2 regions of the Mesorhizobium dulcispinae genome follow, and region 2 is predicted to be linked to the other one. Evidence: predicted binding sites of a transcription regulator. Region 2 holds the regulator's gene; the other holds the start of a gene.
The links. The regulator PhoB, encoded in region 2, activates phosphate uptake and scavenging genes when phosphate is short. The targets are predictions, from matches to a motif close to TGTCATNNANCTGTCAT.
Positions count from the first base shown of each region.

Region 1 (7,384 bases), on a different contig from region 2:
GATCTCGCCGGCACCGAAATCGGCGATTCGATCCACATCTCGGCGGTTACCCTGCCGGCCGGCGTCAAGCCGGTGATCTCCGATCGCGACTTCACCATCGCGACCATCGCCGGCTCCGCGGCAATGAAGCCGGAGACGGAGGAGGCTGCTGAAGCAGCAGCAGCGCCTGAAGCTGAGGCCGCTGAGGCCGAAGAGAAGTAATTTTTCGCCTGGAGTCGACGATGCTTGTCTTTGCAGGCCTCGGCAATCCGGGCGCGAAATACGCCAACAACCGGCACAATGTCGGCTTCATGGCGGCGGACGCGATTGCCCGCCGCCATTCCTTTTCACCCTGGTCGAAGAAGTTCCAGGGGCTGATTTCCGAAGGCATGCTCGGCGGCGAAAAGGTCCTCTTGATCAAGCCGCAGACCTTCATGAACCTGTCCGGACAGTCGGTCGGCGAGGCGCTGCGCTTCTACAAGCTCGACGCCGCCGCCCTCACCGTCTTCTACGACGAGATCGACCTTGCCGCCGGCAAGGTCAGGGTCAAGGTGGGCGGCGGTTCCGGCGGCCACAACGGCATCCGTTCGCTCGACCAGCATGTCGGCAATGCCTATCGCCGCGTGCGCATCGGCGTCGGCCATCCCGGCGTCAAGGAGATGGTGCACGGCCATGTGCTCGGCGATTTCGCCAAGGCCGACCGTGAATGGCTCGACGTATTGCTCGATGCGATCGCCGACGACGCGGGCTTGCTGGCCAAGGGCGACGACAGTTCCTTCATGAACCGCATCACGCTCGTGCTGCGCGACAAACTCGTGCCGACCGGCGATGACGATCGGCCCCCACCCAAGGCGCCGAAACAGAAGAGCCATATCCGCAAGGCCCGCCAGCAGCAGCCACCGGCGAAGGTTCCCGAAAGCGGCCCGATGGCCGCGATGCTGAAGAAGCTGTTCGGCAAGGACTGAGCGTCGAAACGATCGCGCCAAGGGCTTGACGTTCGTCGTCGCTTTCGCCCATAGCCTCCACCAAAATCTCGAATTCCCGATAGGACCGCACAAGATGGGTTTCAAATGTGGCATCGTTGGCTTGCCCAACGTCGGCAAGTCGACGCTGTTCAACGCGTTGACCAGGACGGCCGCCGCTCAGGCCGCCAACTATCCTTTCTGCACCATCGAGCCGAACACCGGCGAAGTGGCGGTGCCGGATCCGCGCATGCAGAAGATCGCAGCGATCGGCAAGTCGAAGGAGATCATCCCGACCCGCATCTTCTTCGTCGACATTGCCGGCCTGGTGCGCGGCGCCTCCAAGGGTGAAGGCCTGGGCAATCAGTTCCTCGCCAACATCCGGGAGGTCGACGCCATCGTGCATGTGCTGCGCTGCTTCGAGGATGACGACATCACCCATGTCGAAGGCCGCATCGATCCGGTCGCCGACGCCGAGACCGTCGAGACCGAGCTGATGCTCGCCGACCTCGAAAGCCTGGAGCGCCGCATCGTCCAGGTCCGCAAGCGCGCCGCCGGCAAGGACAAGGAAGCTATGGCCGTGCTGCCTATGATGGAAGCGGCGCTCGAATTGCTGCAGGCCGGCAAGCCGACGCGCTTCCTGCTCAAGGGCATCGCGGCGGAGGACCTGCGCATCCTGCAGGGGCTGAACCTGTTGACGTCGCATCCCGTTCTCTACGTCTGCAACGTCGCCGAGGCCGACGCCGCCACCGGCAACGAGCATACGCAAGCAGTGGAGAAGATGGCCGCCGCGCAGGGCGCCGGCACGGTGGTGATCTCGGCGGCGATCGAGGCGGAAGTCGCGCAGCTTTCCGACGAGGAGGAAATGGAATTCCTCGCCTCGATCGGCCTTGATGAGCCGGGTCTCAACAAGGTGATCCGCGCCGGCTACGAGCTCTTGCATCTGATCACCTATTTCACCGTCGGGCCGAAGGAGACGCGCGCCTGGACGATCCACAAAGGCGACAAGGCGCCGCAAGCGGCGGGCGTCATCCACACCGATTTCGAGCGCGGCTTCATCCGCGCCCAGACGATCTCCTACAACGATTTCGTCACGCTGGGCGGCGAAGTGGCGGCCAAGGAAGCCGGCAAGGCGCGCGACGAAGGCAAGGAATATGTCGTCCAGGACGGCGACATCATGCTGTTCAAGTTCAACACCTGACATCGCCGGGTCTCCCTTGCCGGCCGATCCTCGGCCGGCGGTGGCGCAGTCTTGACCTTGTGATGCAGCGGGGCTAAGCGGCCGGTGCTGACGGCCATCAAGCTCCTGCATCCTGACGACGCTTCGAACGAAATCTCTTTGGTCCAGCAAGGGAGACCCGGCGATGATCAAGGCCTTCGTCGTGGACAACGATCGCCTGCGCGTCACCGACGATCTCGCCGCGGATGGCGACAGGGTCGTCTGGGCCGATCTGTTCAATCCGACCAAGGAAGAAGAGGCCGCCATCGAGAGCTGGCTGGGCATTGCCATCCCGACGCGCGAGGAGATGGAGGAGATCGAGATCTCCAGCCGCCTCTATGTCGAGGACGGCGGCTACTTCATGACCGCCGTGCTGCCCGCGCAAACCGAGGTCGACGACCCGTTGATGTCGCCGGTGACCTTCGCGTTGGCCGGCAATCGGCTGATCACCATCCGCTACCACGAGCCCAAGGCCTTCAAGACCTTCCCGCTGCGCGCCGAAAAGGTGGCGACCGGCTGCACCAGCGGCGACACCATCCTGATCGGCCTGCTGGAAGCGATCGTCGACCGGCTTGCCGACATCCTCGAACGCGCCGGCCGCGATGTCGAGACGATCTCGCGCGACATCTTCGAGGCGCGCTCGACCAAGGCCTCGAAGCGCAACCGCGATTTCCAGGAGCTGCTCAAGGGCATCGGCCGCAAGGAGGATCTCGCTTCCTCCGTCCGCGACAGCCTGATCTCGCTGCAGCGCCTTGCCGGCTTTCTCGCCCATGTCGCGGCCCAGACCAAGATGAGCAAGGATGTGCGGGCCCGCATCAAGACGCTGTCGCGCGACGTGCTGTCGCTTGCCGACCACGCCACCTTCCTGTCGCAGAAGATCTCCTTCCTGCTCGACGCCACGCTCGGCATGATCTCGATCGAGCAGAACGCCATCATCAAGATCTTCTCGGTCGCCGCCGTCATCTTCCTGCCGCCGACGCTGGTCGCCTCGATCTACGGCATGAACTTCGACATCATCCCCGAGCTCAAATGGGAGTTCGGCTATCCCTTCGCCATCGGTCTGATGGTGGTCTCGGCGATCCTGCCCTTCTGGTATTTCCGCCGCCGCGGCTGGCTCTAAAAGCAATTCCAGGAAAAGTGCGCAGCGGTTTTCCGTCCGGAATTGCGCGACACAAAGAAACCGAGCGGTTCCGCCTCTCTGCATTCGCGCCCATTGGCTGGCTCACCAGAAAGGACTTGACCAAATTGGCTCGGGCCGTCATCCGGGATGCCCGACTTGGGGATCACGTTCGTCAACCGGATTGCCGACATGACCGGAAAGACCTGGGCTTTTGAGGATTTCGTCGAGGGCGCGTCGCTCGACCTCGGCGGTAAAGACGTAAGCGCCGCCGAGATCATCGAATTCGCCAGCGAGTTCGATGCCCAGCCGATGCATCTCGACGAGGAGGCCGGCAAGGCCAGCATCCTGGGCGGTCTTTCGGCTTCGGGCTGGCACACCTGCGCGATGTTCATGCGCATGCTGTGCGACGCCTTCCTGCTCGATTCGACCTCGCAAGGCTCGCCCGGCATCGAGCATGTGAAATGGAAGAAGCCGGTTCTGGCCGGCGACCGGCTCACCGGCAAGGTCACCGTGCTTTCCAAGCGCCAGTCCACATCGCGGCCTCAGCTCGGCCTCGTCAGCATGCGCAGCGAGTTGTTCAATCAGCGCGGCGAATGCGTCTTCGAGCTTGAGAACACCGGCATGTTCTTGACCCGAGAGGCCGTCACGTGACCCTGGACGAGTATTTCCTCATCGGCGAGACCGTCACGCTGGGCTCGCACAAGTTCGAAGCGGACGAGATCAAGACGTTCGCGCGCAAATACGATCCGCAGGTCTTCCATGTCGACGAGGAGGCAGCGAAGAAGAGCGTGCTTGGCGGTCTCTGCGCCTCCGGCTGGCACACAGCCGCCACCTGGATGAAATACAACCTCGAAAAGCGCATGGAGACCGAAGGCGTGCGCTGGACCGGTCCCGGCCCGCAGCCCGAATTCGGCCCCTCGCCGGGCTTCCGCAACCTCAAATGGCTGAAGCCGGTCTATGCCGGCGAGACCGTGACCTTCACCCGCACCGCGCTTGCCCATCGCCCGCTTACCGGGCGCCCGGGCTGGAGCCTGCTCACGCTGCGCTCGGAAGGTTTTGACTCAACCGGCGACAAGGTCATCGAGTTCGACAGCGCCGTGCTGGTGAAGGTGGAGTAGCGTAGATCCTTCTCCCCGTTCACGGGGAGAAGGTGCCCGGAGGGCGGATGAGGGGCGGCGCCAACGATGGTGTCTCACACTCGACCGGAGCGCTCACCCCTCACCCTGCTCCGCTCGCGTTGCTCGCTCCGCTTCCCTCTCCCCGTAAACGGGGCGAGGGAGAAGAGCTAATGCCCCTGGAACCCGATCAGCGTCCTGACCGGCACGCCGAGCGCTTCCAGCTTCTGGCGCCCACCGAGATCCGGCAGGTCGATGACGAAGCAGGCGGCGACAATGTCGGCGCCGATCTGCCTGACCAGCTTCACCGCCGCTTCCGCCGTGCCGCCGGTGGCGATGAGGTCGTCGACCAGGATCACCTTCTCGCCGGGCGAGACGCCGTCCTTGTGCATCTCCATCTCGTCCAGCCCGTATTCGAGACTGTAGGCTACGCGCACCGTCTCGTAGGGCAGCTTGCCCTTCTTGCGGATCGGCACGAAGCCGGCCGAAAGCTGGTGCGCCACGGCGCCGCCAAGGATGAAGCCGCGCGCCTCGATGCCGGCGATCTTGTCGATCTTCAGCCCGGCGTAAGGATGCACCAGCTCGTCGATAGCGCGGCGGAAGGCGCGCGCGTCACCCAGCAGCGTGGTGATGTCGCGGAACAGGATGCCGGGCCTCGGATAGTCGGGAATGGTGCGGATCGCGGCAAGCAGCGTGTCTTCGAGCGAGGGTTTCATGAGGCGAGGCTCCGCGTGTCCGGCTGTCGGGTATGAACGGCGTCGACGCGCCCGGCGCAACGCAACCAACAACGGCTACCGCGATGGAGCCCGGGAGACAAGCGCATCCGGCAAAGGATTGGCATCGCCTGCCTTGCCCATGCTGTGCCGCAATCGAAAAGGGCGCCCGATGGCGCCCTTGCAAGAAGGTGAGCGCCGAGCGGATCACATGCCGAGGTCGGAACGCAGCTCCGAGCGCGCCACTTCGAACTCGGCCTTGAAATCGGGGCGGCTGAGCAGAACGGCGGCAATCACGCTGCCGGAAATCTTGCCCATCTCGACATCCGACGGATAGTGGATGCCGCCGACGACGCGGTTATGGGCATATTCGGCGGCGCGCGCCATGATCTCCGCGCGCTTTTCCGGCACCATGTCGGACAGGATGATGCCCATCATGGTTCCGACCGTGGCATGGCCCGACGGCCAGGAACCGGAATTCGACAGCTTCACCACGGGCTTGACCAGATCGCTGAGCTGGTGCGGGCGCGGACGCTTCCAGACGTCCTTGGCCGGATCGACGACCGCGCCTTCGGTCGCCGCCACGCGTTCGAAGAAGGCGCTGAACTTCGGCAGCGTCTCCCTGGTGAACTTCGGTCCCATGACGTCGGCAAAGCGCCAGACGTCTTCCTCGGCATCGGCTTTGGCGCGCGCTTCCATCTCGGGCGTGCGCGTCACCTGCACTTTCAGGACTTCACCCAGTTCGGCCTTAGTCTCGGCCGAATCGTTCGCCGGTGGCGGCGGCAGGATCATCGTCAGGTCGATGTCCTTGTTGGTGACAAAGGGCTGGGCGTCCTCGGCGCGGACTGCCGGGCTGGCGACAAGAAGCAGCACCACGGCTGCAAGCGGCGCGAATCTTTTCATGGGTGCGATCCTCTAAGGTGGCAAGACAGGATCGCTGCGCGCGATGACGGCCATGTGACACGGCCGGACCAAGAGCGGCCTCGAAATGCAAAAGGGCGCCTTGCGGCGCCCTTCGAACCTTGATGATCGGTGCGTGGCTCAATGGGCCACGTCGGCCCACACCTTGCGCTTGGTCATGTAGACGAGCGCGCCGAACAGCAGCAGAAACACCATGACGCGGAAGCCGGTCTTCTTGCGGTCCTCGAGATGCGGCTCAGCGGCCCACATCAGGAAGGCCGACACGTCGCGCGCATACTGGTCGACCGTCTGCGGCGAGCCGTCGTCATAGGTCACCTGGCCATCCGAAAGCGGCTTCGGCATCTTCAGCGACACGCCGGACAGGAAGTACGGATTGTAGTGCGTGCCTTCCGGGATCACCATGCCGGCCGGCGGCGTCTGGTCGTAGCCGGTGAGCAGCGAGTGGATATAGTCCGGGCCGCCCTGCGCATACTGGGTGAAGATGTCGAAGACGAAGCGCGGGAAGCCGCGCTCGACGCCGCGCGCCTTGGCGAGCAGCGACATGTCGGGCGGCGCGGCGCCGCCATTGGCAGCCGCGGCGGCCTGCTCGTTCGGGAACGGCGCCGGGAAGTGGTCCGACGGCTTGCCCGGGCGATCGAACATGTCGCCGGCATCGTTCGGGCCGTCATGGATGGTGTATTCGGCGGCTAAAGTCTTGATCTGCGCTTCGGAGTAGCCGAGGCCTTCGAGCGTGCGGAACGCCACCAGGTTCATCGAGTGGCAGGCCGAGCAGACTTCCTTGTAGACCTTGAGGCCGCGCTGCAGCTGGGCCTTGTCGTAAGTGCCGAACGGGCCGGCGAAGCTCCAGCTCATTTCCTTCGGTTCGTTGATCGGGAAATGCGTCGGGGCTGCCGCGTTGTGTTCCTCTTCGGCGGCGATGGCGGCGGTGCCCGCGACCACCAGGCCGAGCAGCGCCAGCGAGGTGAGAATCTTCTTCATGCCAAATCCCCTCAGATTCTCAGCCCTTGGTTTCCGGCGCGCTCACCGCGCCTGCCGGATGTCCACCGGCCCCCTTGTTCTTCTTTTCCAGCACCGCCTCGGTGATCGAGTTCGGCAGCCGCCGCGGCGTCTCGATCAGGCCGAGCACCGGCATGACGACCAGGAAGAAGGCGAAGTAGAACAGCGTCGCCATCTGCGCCATGAACACGTAGCTGCCCTCCGCCGGCTGCGAGCCCAGCCATCCCAGCAGGACGGCGTCGGCCACGAACAGCCAGAAGAACAGCTTGTACCAGGGCCGGTAGACCGCCGAGCGCACCTTGGAGGTGTCGAGCCACGGCACCAGGAACAGCATGGCGATGGCGCCGAACATGCACAGC
Region 1 covers NZ_JAVIIY010000020.1:19,467-26,850, forward strand. The annotation lists gene RFN30_RS28220 (50S ribosomal protein L25/general stress protein Ctc) at 1-201, shown strand, start outside; gene pth (aminoacyl-tRNA hydrolase) at 222-944, shown strand; gene ychF (redox-regulated ATPase YchF) at 1,039-2,142, shown strand; gene corA (magnesium/cobalt transporter CorA) at 2,306-3,280, shown strand; gene RFN30_RS28240 (MaoC family dehydratase) at 3,470-3,931, shown strand; gene RFN30_RS28245 (MaoC family dehydratase) at 3,928-4,398, shown strand; gene RFN30_RS28250 (adenine phosphoribosyltransferase) at 4,566-5,111, opposite strand; gene RFN30_RS28255 (acid phosphatase) at 5,316-6,011, opposite strand; gene RFN30_RS28260 (cytochrome c1) at 6,150-7,007, opposite strand; gene RFN30_RS28265 (cytochrome b) at 7,027-7,384, opposite strand, start outside.
Region 1: RFN30_RS28255 (acid phosphatase) is a predicted target of PhoB. The motif match lies at 6,055-6,071, and genes of this name have one in related genera.

Region 2 (7,384 bases):
CGCTGGTGGCGCTCGGCCTGATCCTGTTCATCATCACCTTCATCATCCTCGCCATCGCGCGCTACATGCTGTTGCGCATCGATAGCCGCACGGGAGCATGACCGATGTCGGTAGCTATGTCGCTCCACCAGCGCCGCAAGCGCAAGAATGCCGTGATGATGGCGCTGTGCGTCATCGCGGCGGGCATCGGCCTTGCCTGGCTGGCGCTGATCCTCGGCGCGCTGATCTACAAGGGCCTGTCCGGCGTTTCGCTGGCGGTCTTTACCGAGATGACGCCGCCGCCCGGCGACGCCGGCGGCCTGCTCAACGCCATCTACGGCAGCATCGTGATGACCATCATCGGCATCGTCGTCGGCACGCCGATAGGCGTGCTCGCCGGAACCTATATGGCCGAGTACGGGCGCTTCTCGCGTCTCACCACGGTGGTGCGCTTCATCAACGACATCCTGTTGTCGGCGCCCTCGATCATCGTCGGCCTGTTCGTCTATGAGCTGTTGGTGCGGCCGATGGGGCATTTCTCGGCGATTGCCGGCGCGGTCGCGCTGTCGATCCTGGTGATCCCGGTCGTGGTGCGCACCACCGAGGACATGCTGAACCTAGTGCCCAATGCACTGCGCGAAGCCGGCACCGCGATCGGCGCGCCGCGCTGGGTGGTGATCCGCTCCGTCGCCTATCGCGCCGCACTCTCCGGCATCGTCACCGGCATATTGCTGGCGATCGCCCGCATTTCGGGCGAAACGGCGCCGCTGCTCTTCACCGCGCTCAACAATCAGTTCTGGTCGAGCAATCTCAACGCGCCGATGGCCAGCCTGCCGGTGACCATCTTCCAGTTCGCCCTAAGTCCCTACGAGGAATGGCAGCAACTGGCCTGGACGGGCGCACTCATAATCACCTTTACGGTTCTCGGGCTGAGCATTTTCGCCCGCAGCCTTACCGGACGCAGAGAGGACAGATGAAACCTATGTTGTCCACCGACCTTAACGTAGCCGAGACGGCCGTCGAGAAGGCCAAGATCGAGGTCAAGAACCTCAACTTCTACTATGGCCAGTCGAAGGCGCTGAAGGACATCAACCTGTCGCTGCCGGAGCGCAGCGTCACCGCTTTCATCGGACCGTCGGGCTGCGGGAAATCGACGCTGCTGCGCGTGCTGAACCGCATCTACGAGCTCTACCCGAAGCAGAGCGCCGAGGGTCAGGTACTGCTCGACGGCAAGAACATCCTCGACCGTTCGCAGGACCTCAACCTGCTCAGGACGAAGATCGGCATGGTGTTCCAGAAGCCGACGCCGTTCCCGATGTCGATCTACGAGAACATCGCCTTCGGCGTCAGGCTGTATGAGAAGATCAGCAAGGCCGAAATGGACAACCGGGTCGAGTCGGCACTGAAGCGCGCCGCACTTTGGAGCGAGGTCAAGGACAAGCTCAACGCCAGCGGCCAGAGCCTTTCGGGCGGCCAGCAGCAGCGGCTCTGCATCGCCCGCACGGTGGCGGTGAAGCCGGAGGTCATCCTGCTCGACGAGCCGGCATCGGCACTCGATCCGCTGTCGACCGCCAAGATCGAGGAGCTGATCGACGAATTGCAGGCCGACTACACGATCGTGATCGTCACCCACAACATGCAGCAGGCGGCGCGCGTGTCGCGGCAGACGGCGTTCATGTATCTCGGCGAGCTGGTCGAGTTCGACCGGACCGAGAAGATCTTCACCTCGCCCCGCGAGAAGCGCACGCAGGACTACATCACCGGCCGCTTCGGCTGAGTTCATACGAGGACATAACCATGGCGCATACGGTCGCTTCCTTCGACGAGGATCTGAGGCAGATCAGCCAGCTCATCCGTGACATGGGCGATCTCGCCGGCTCGATGGTCGGCGCATCGACCAAGGCCCTGCTGAACTCCGACAACGCGCTGGCGCAGCGCGTGGTTTCCGACGACGCCATCATGGACGCGCGGCAGCGCGAGCTCGACGATCGCGCCATCACGCTGATCGCCAAACGCCAGCCGATGGCCGACGACCTGCGCAGCGTGGTCGGCGCCATCCGCATGGCCGGCGACCTCGAGCGCATCGGCGACCTCGCCAAGAACATCGCCAAGCGCGTCGGTTCCGTCGGCGTCAGCGCCGCGCCACGCGACCTGTCGCACTCCATCGACTCCATGGCGCAACTGGTGCTGATCCAGGTCCAGGGCGTGATCGAGGAATACACGGCGGGCGACGCCACGGCGCTCGCCAAGCTCCGGAACGACGACGAGCGCATCGACGTCAAATACACCTCCGTCTTCCGCGAGCTCCTGACCTACATGATGGAGGATCCGCGCAACATCACGGCCTGCACCCATCTCCTGTTCTGCGCCAAGAATCTGGAGCGCATCGGCGACCACGTGACCAATATCGCCGAGAACGCCTATTATGTGCTGACCGGCACGCAATTGCCCGCGAACCGTCCGAAACAGGACGAGACGGCGATGTCGGCGCCGGCGGCCTGACAGCGAAGGTACCTGCTATATGATCGCCCCACGCATCATGGTGGTGGAGGACGAGGAGCCGCTGGGGGTGCTGCTCCGCTACAATCTCGAATCCGAGGGCTACCAGGTAGAAGTGGTGACCCGCGGCGACGAGGCTGAAATCCGCCTGCAAGAGAACGTGCCCGACCTTCTGGTGCTCGACTGGATGGTGCCGGCGGTTTCCGGCATCGAGCTTTGCCGCCGGCTGAGGATGCGGCCCGAGACCGAACGGCTGCCGATCATCATGCTAACGGCGCGCGGCGAGGAAAGCGACAGGGTGCGCGGCCTCTCGACGGGCGCCGACGATTACCTGGTCAAGCCGTTCTCGACGCCGGAATTCATGGCCCGGGTCAAGGCGCTGCTGCGCCGCGCCAAGCCGGAGGTGCTGTCCAGCGTGCTCAAGGTCGGCGACATCGTGCTCGACCGCGAATCGCACCGCGTTTACCGCAAGAAGAGCGAGATCAGGCTCGGGCCGACCGAATTCCGGCTGCTCGAATTCATGATGCGGCATCCCGGCCGGGTGTTCTCGCGCAGCCAACTGCTCGACAATGTCTGGGGCGAGACGATCTATATCGACGAGCGCACCGTGGACGTGCATGTCGGGCGCCTGCGCAAGGCGGTCAACAACGGCCGCATGCCCGATGTGATCCGCACCATCCGCGGGGCAGGGTACGCGATCAGGGAAGACTAGGTCCTCGCATCGCAACCGTCGGGATTGGCCGAGGCATCCTCAACGTCATCATCCCAGGGCGAAGCAGGAGCGAAGCTCCGTCGCGGAGACCCTGGGATCCATGCCGTGACCTCGCGCGAAGAGTAAAGGCGGCGCAAGACAGAGGTCGTTCTGCACCGCCGCAACGCTCGTATGTAACGGCATGGATCCTAGGGTCTTCGCCGCGTCGCTTCGCTCCTTGCTTCGCCCTAGGATGACGAAGCGATGGGAGTTTGGGCCACTCCAAACGATAGCGAACGCCAGATCAGGCTACGTTCTTTCCAGCAGCGCCCGCCCGCGCCTGTACGCCCGGCGCGAAGATCTCCTGATCGACGAAGGTCAGCGCGCGCATGGCGCAGCCTTCTCGGATCAGCGGCAATTCGTTCGGCTCGGTGTCGAAGGAGATCGACTGCGAGTGCTGGCCGCCGGCGGTCTGGGCGATCGCCTCGCGCAGCGATGGCTCGATCAGGTCGAAGGCGGCGGCGCTGACGCCGACCATGGCGACCGGCGCAGGGTCGATCAGCGCGAACAGGCTGCCGAGGCCGAAGCCCAGCGCCTCGCCCGCCCGGCGATAGGCCTCGCGCTCCGGGCCATCCTTCTCGCGTGCCTTGGCGGCAAGCGCGCGCATGTCGGCGTCGCCGACATCGACCGGCTCGGCGTCCTCGCTCATCTTCATGGCGCTGCGCCAGATAGCGTAGTTGCCGGCATAGGCCTCGACGCAGCCGCGGCGCCCGCAGCGGCAGAGTGCGCCGCCCGGACGGTGGATCATGTGGCCGAACTCGCCGCCGGAAGAATGCGTGCCGGTGAACAGCTCGCCCTTCAGCACCAGCCCCATGCCGATGCCGTGCGAGAGCAGGATGGCGATGAAATTGTCGCGATAGCGATCGGGGTCGCGCCATTGCAGCGCTACGGCCATCATGTTGCAGTCGTTCTCCATGGTGGCCGGAATGCCGAATTCTCTTTCCAGTATGTCGGCGAAGGGAATGTCGGTCAGCGGCGTGATCGGCGACCACAGCATGGCGCGAGCATGGGAATCTGTGATGCCCTGGATGCCCATGGCGATGCGGGCGACGCTGCGGACATCGAGGTCCGGATCCTCCAGCCGGCGCCGGACGATCGCTGTGCACTCGCCGATCAGCTCGTCGCGCGGCATGGTCAGCGTATCGAGACGCCGCTGTTCCTCGGCGATGACCTGGCCGGCATAGTCGATGACGGCGACGGAGAGGAAATTGAGCGACAGCACCACCGTCACCACCGCCGCCGCCTCCGGGTTGAGGGCGAGGCCGACCTGCGGTCGGCCGCGCTTCAGCGATGCGGTCTCGCTCGGCTTGCTCTCGGCCAGGATGCCTTCCTGGATCAGGTCCGAGGAGATCGCCGAAATGGTCGAGTGGCTGAGCCCGGTGGTCGCGGCGATCTCCGTGCGCGACGGCTGGCCGGCCCGGCGCACGGCCGAGAGCACCATGGCGCGATTGCGCCGGCGCAGGTCGTCGTGGCGGATTCCGACCGACATCTTCTCTCCCTCCCGGTCAGCGCGGCCTCTTGATAATGCATGGGCCGTCGGCGACGCGCCAGATCGGTTCGGTTGCGGACACAGCCACCGAACCGCCCTGGATTTGTTTCATTCCACTCAGCGGAAAGCGGTTCTTCGCTTCCTCCAGGCTGTTGCGGGATAGTGGCAGAAGCGGCCGGGACTGTCATTATTTATTGCGGGACTCGAAAAAAAGTTCGAGACACCTCAAAACCATCAGAATCGCAGTTGACAGCGCTTCGGCGTTCGATCAGTATTTTTTCGAGGCTCGAAAAAAAGCCTCTGTGCCGGCCTTCGGGCCAGTCTGGGTCGCGCCGCAACGGCGCAGGGAGGAAATCATGAAGAGATTCGCAGCCGCCATGCTGGCGGGTGTCGCTATGTCGTTGACGCTGGCGTCGGTCGCAGAGGCGAAGGACAAGGTGATCGGCGTTTCGTGGTCGAATTTCCAGGAAGAGCGCTGGAAGACCGACGAAGCGGCGATGAAGAAAGCCATCGAAGCTGCCGGCGACAAATACATCTCCGCCGACGCGCAGTCCAATCCGGGCAAGCAGCTGACCGACGTCGAGAGCTTGATCTCGCAAGGCGCCAACTCCCTGATCATCCTAGCGCAGGACGCCTCGGCGATCGGCCCGGCGGTGCAGAAGGCGCTCGACGAAGGCATTCCGGTGGTCGGCTACGACCGCCTGATCGAGAACAAGGACGTGTTCTACCTGACCTTCGACAACAAGGAAGTCGGCCGCATGCAGGCCCGCGAGGTGTTCAAGGTCAAGCCCGAAGGCAACTATGTCTTCATCAAGGGCTCGGGCGCCGATCCGAACGCCGATTTCCTGTTCTCGGGCTCGATGGAAGTGCTGAAGGAAGCCATCGACAGCGGCAAGGTCAAGAATGTCGGCGAGGCCTATACGGACGGCTGGCTGCCTGCCAACGCGCAGAAGAACATGGAGCAGTTCCTGACCGCCAACGACAACAAGGTCGACGCTGTCGTGGCGGCCAATGACGGCACCGCCGGCGGCGTCGTCGCGGCGCTGACGGCGCAAGGCCTGGCCGGCACCGTTCCGGTCTCCGGCCAGGACGGCGACCACGCGGCGCTCAACCGCATCGCGCTCGGCACGCAGACGGTGTCGGTGTGGAAGGACGCGCGCGAGCTCGGCAAGAACGCCGCCGAGATCGCCTCGCAGCTCGCCGACGGCAAGAAGATGGCCGACATCGCCGGCGCCAAGGACTTCACGACGCCCGGCGGCAACACCGTCAAGTCGCTGTTCCTGACCCCGGTCGCGATCACCAAGGACAATCTCAACGTCGTCATCGACGCCGGCTGGATCAAGAAGGACGAGGTCTGCGCCGGCGTTGCCGCCGGCAGCGTCGCGGTCTGCAACTGATCCGGCCGACGTCTGTTCAAATCCTGACGCCGCGGCCCAAGGCCGCGGCGTTTCTCAAAAAGCGCTTCCCGCTCAGATGAAGCGGGAAACCGCTGGAGCAGTTCACCGCCTGGCAAGATCGCCGAACTGCCCCGACCGTTTGTTTCCACGCAATTCCCCGCGGAAGACCGTTACGCGCTTCCTGGAATTGCCCTAGCATCGTGGTCCGGCATCCGCGCCAGACGGCAAGCCGGTGGGAGGAGATCATGACCGATACGACCTCTGATACGCCGGCCAATCCGGCCGCGGATCGTGCGCGTGCTTCCGAACTCAGCGCCGTCGGCCGGTTCCTCAAGGCGACCGAACTCGACACGCGCATGCTCGGCATGGTCGGCGCGCTGCTGATCATCTGGATCGGCCTGCACGTCATCTCGAGCCTGCGGCTCGGCGTCAATCCGCTCGATTTCGACAGCCGCACGTTCCTGACGCCGCGCAACCTGTGGAACCTGTCGGTGCAGACCTCGGCCGTGGCCATCATGGCGTCCGGCATGGTGCTGGTCATCGTGATGCGTAACATCGACCTCTCCGTCGGCTCGGCCGAGGGGCTGATCGGCATGGTCATGGGCTTCGCCCAGGTGCATTTCCTGGTGCGCATGGTCGGGCTCGAGCTCGGCAATCCGTGGATCTGGGTGCTGGCGCTGTTGATCGGCCTGGCGCTCGGGTTGCTGATCGGTGCCTTCCAGGGCTTCGTCATTGCCTATCTCGAGGTGCCGGCCTTCATCGTGACGCTGGGCGGGCTTCTGGTGTGGCGCGGCGCCGCCTGGTGGGTCACCAGCGGCCAGACGGTGGCGCCGCTCGACGCCACTTTCCAGCTCATGGGCGGCGGGCCGGCAGGCTCGATCGGCGCCATGTGGAGCTGGGTCGTCGGTATCGTCGCCTGCCTTGCCGTGGTGTTTGCGCTGTTCCACGGCCGGGTGCAGCGCAAGCGCTTCCGTTTTCCGCTGCGACCGATCTGGGCCGAGACGCTGCTCGGCGCGGTCACCTGCGCGGTCATCATGGGCGCGGTGTGGCTGGCCAATTCCTATCCCTGGCCGGTCGGCATCGTGAACCGTTACGCCGCCGCCAACAAAATCACCGTTCCCGAGGGCGGGTTGTTCATCGCCCACGGCATCGCCATTCCGGTACTGATGGCGGTCGCGGTCGGCCTCATCATGACCTTCATCACCAAGCGCACCCGCTTCGGCCGCTATGTGTTCGCCATCGGCGGCAATCCGGAGGCGGCGAACCTTG
Region 2 covers NZ_JAVIIY010000003.1:543,938-551,321, reverse strand. The annotation lists gene pstC (phosphate ABC transporter permease subunit PstC) at 1-101, shown strand, start outside; gene pstA (phosphate ABC transporter permease PstA) at 105-956, shown strand; gene pstB (phosphate ABC transporter ATP-binding protein PstB) at 953-1,756, shown strand; gene phoU (phosphate signaling complex protein PhoU) at 1,777-2,481, shown strand; gene phoB (phosphate regulon transcriptional regulator PhoB) at 2,501-3,190, shown strand; gene RFN30_RS10580 (ROK family transcriptional regulator) at 3,474-4,718, opposite strand; gene xylF (D-xylose ABC transporter substrate-binding protein) at 5,075-6,115, shown strand; gene RFN30_RS10570 (sugar ABC transporter permease) at 6,361-7,384, shown strand, end outside.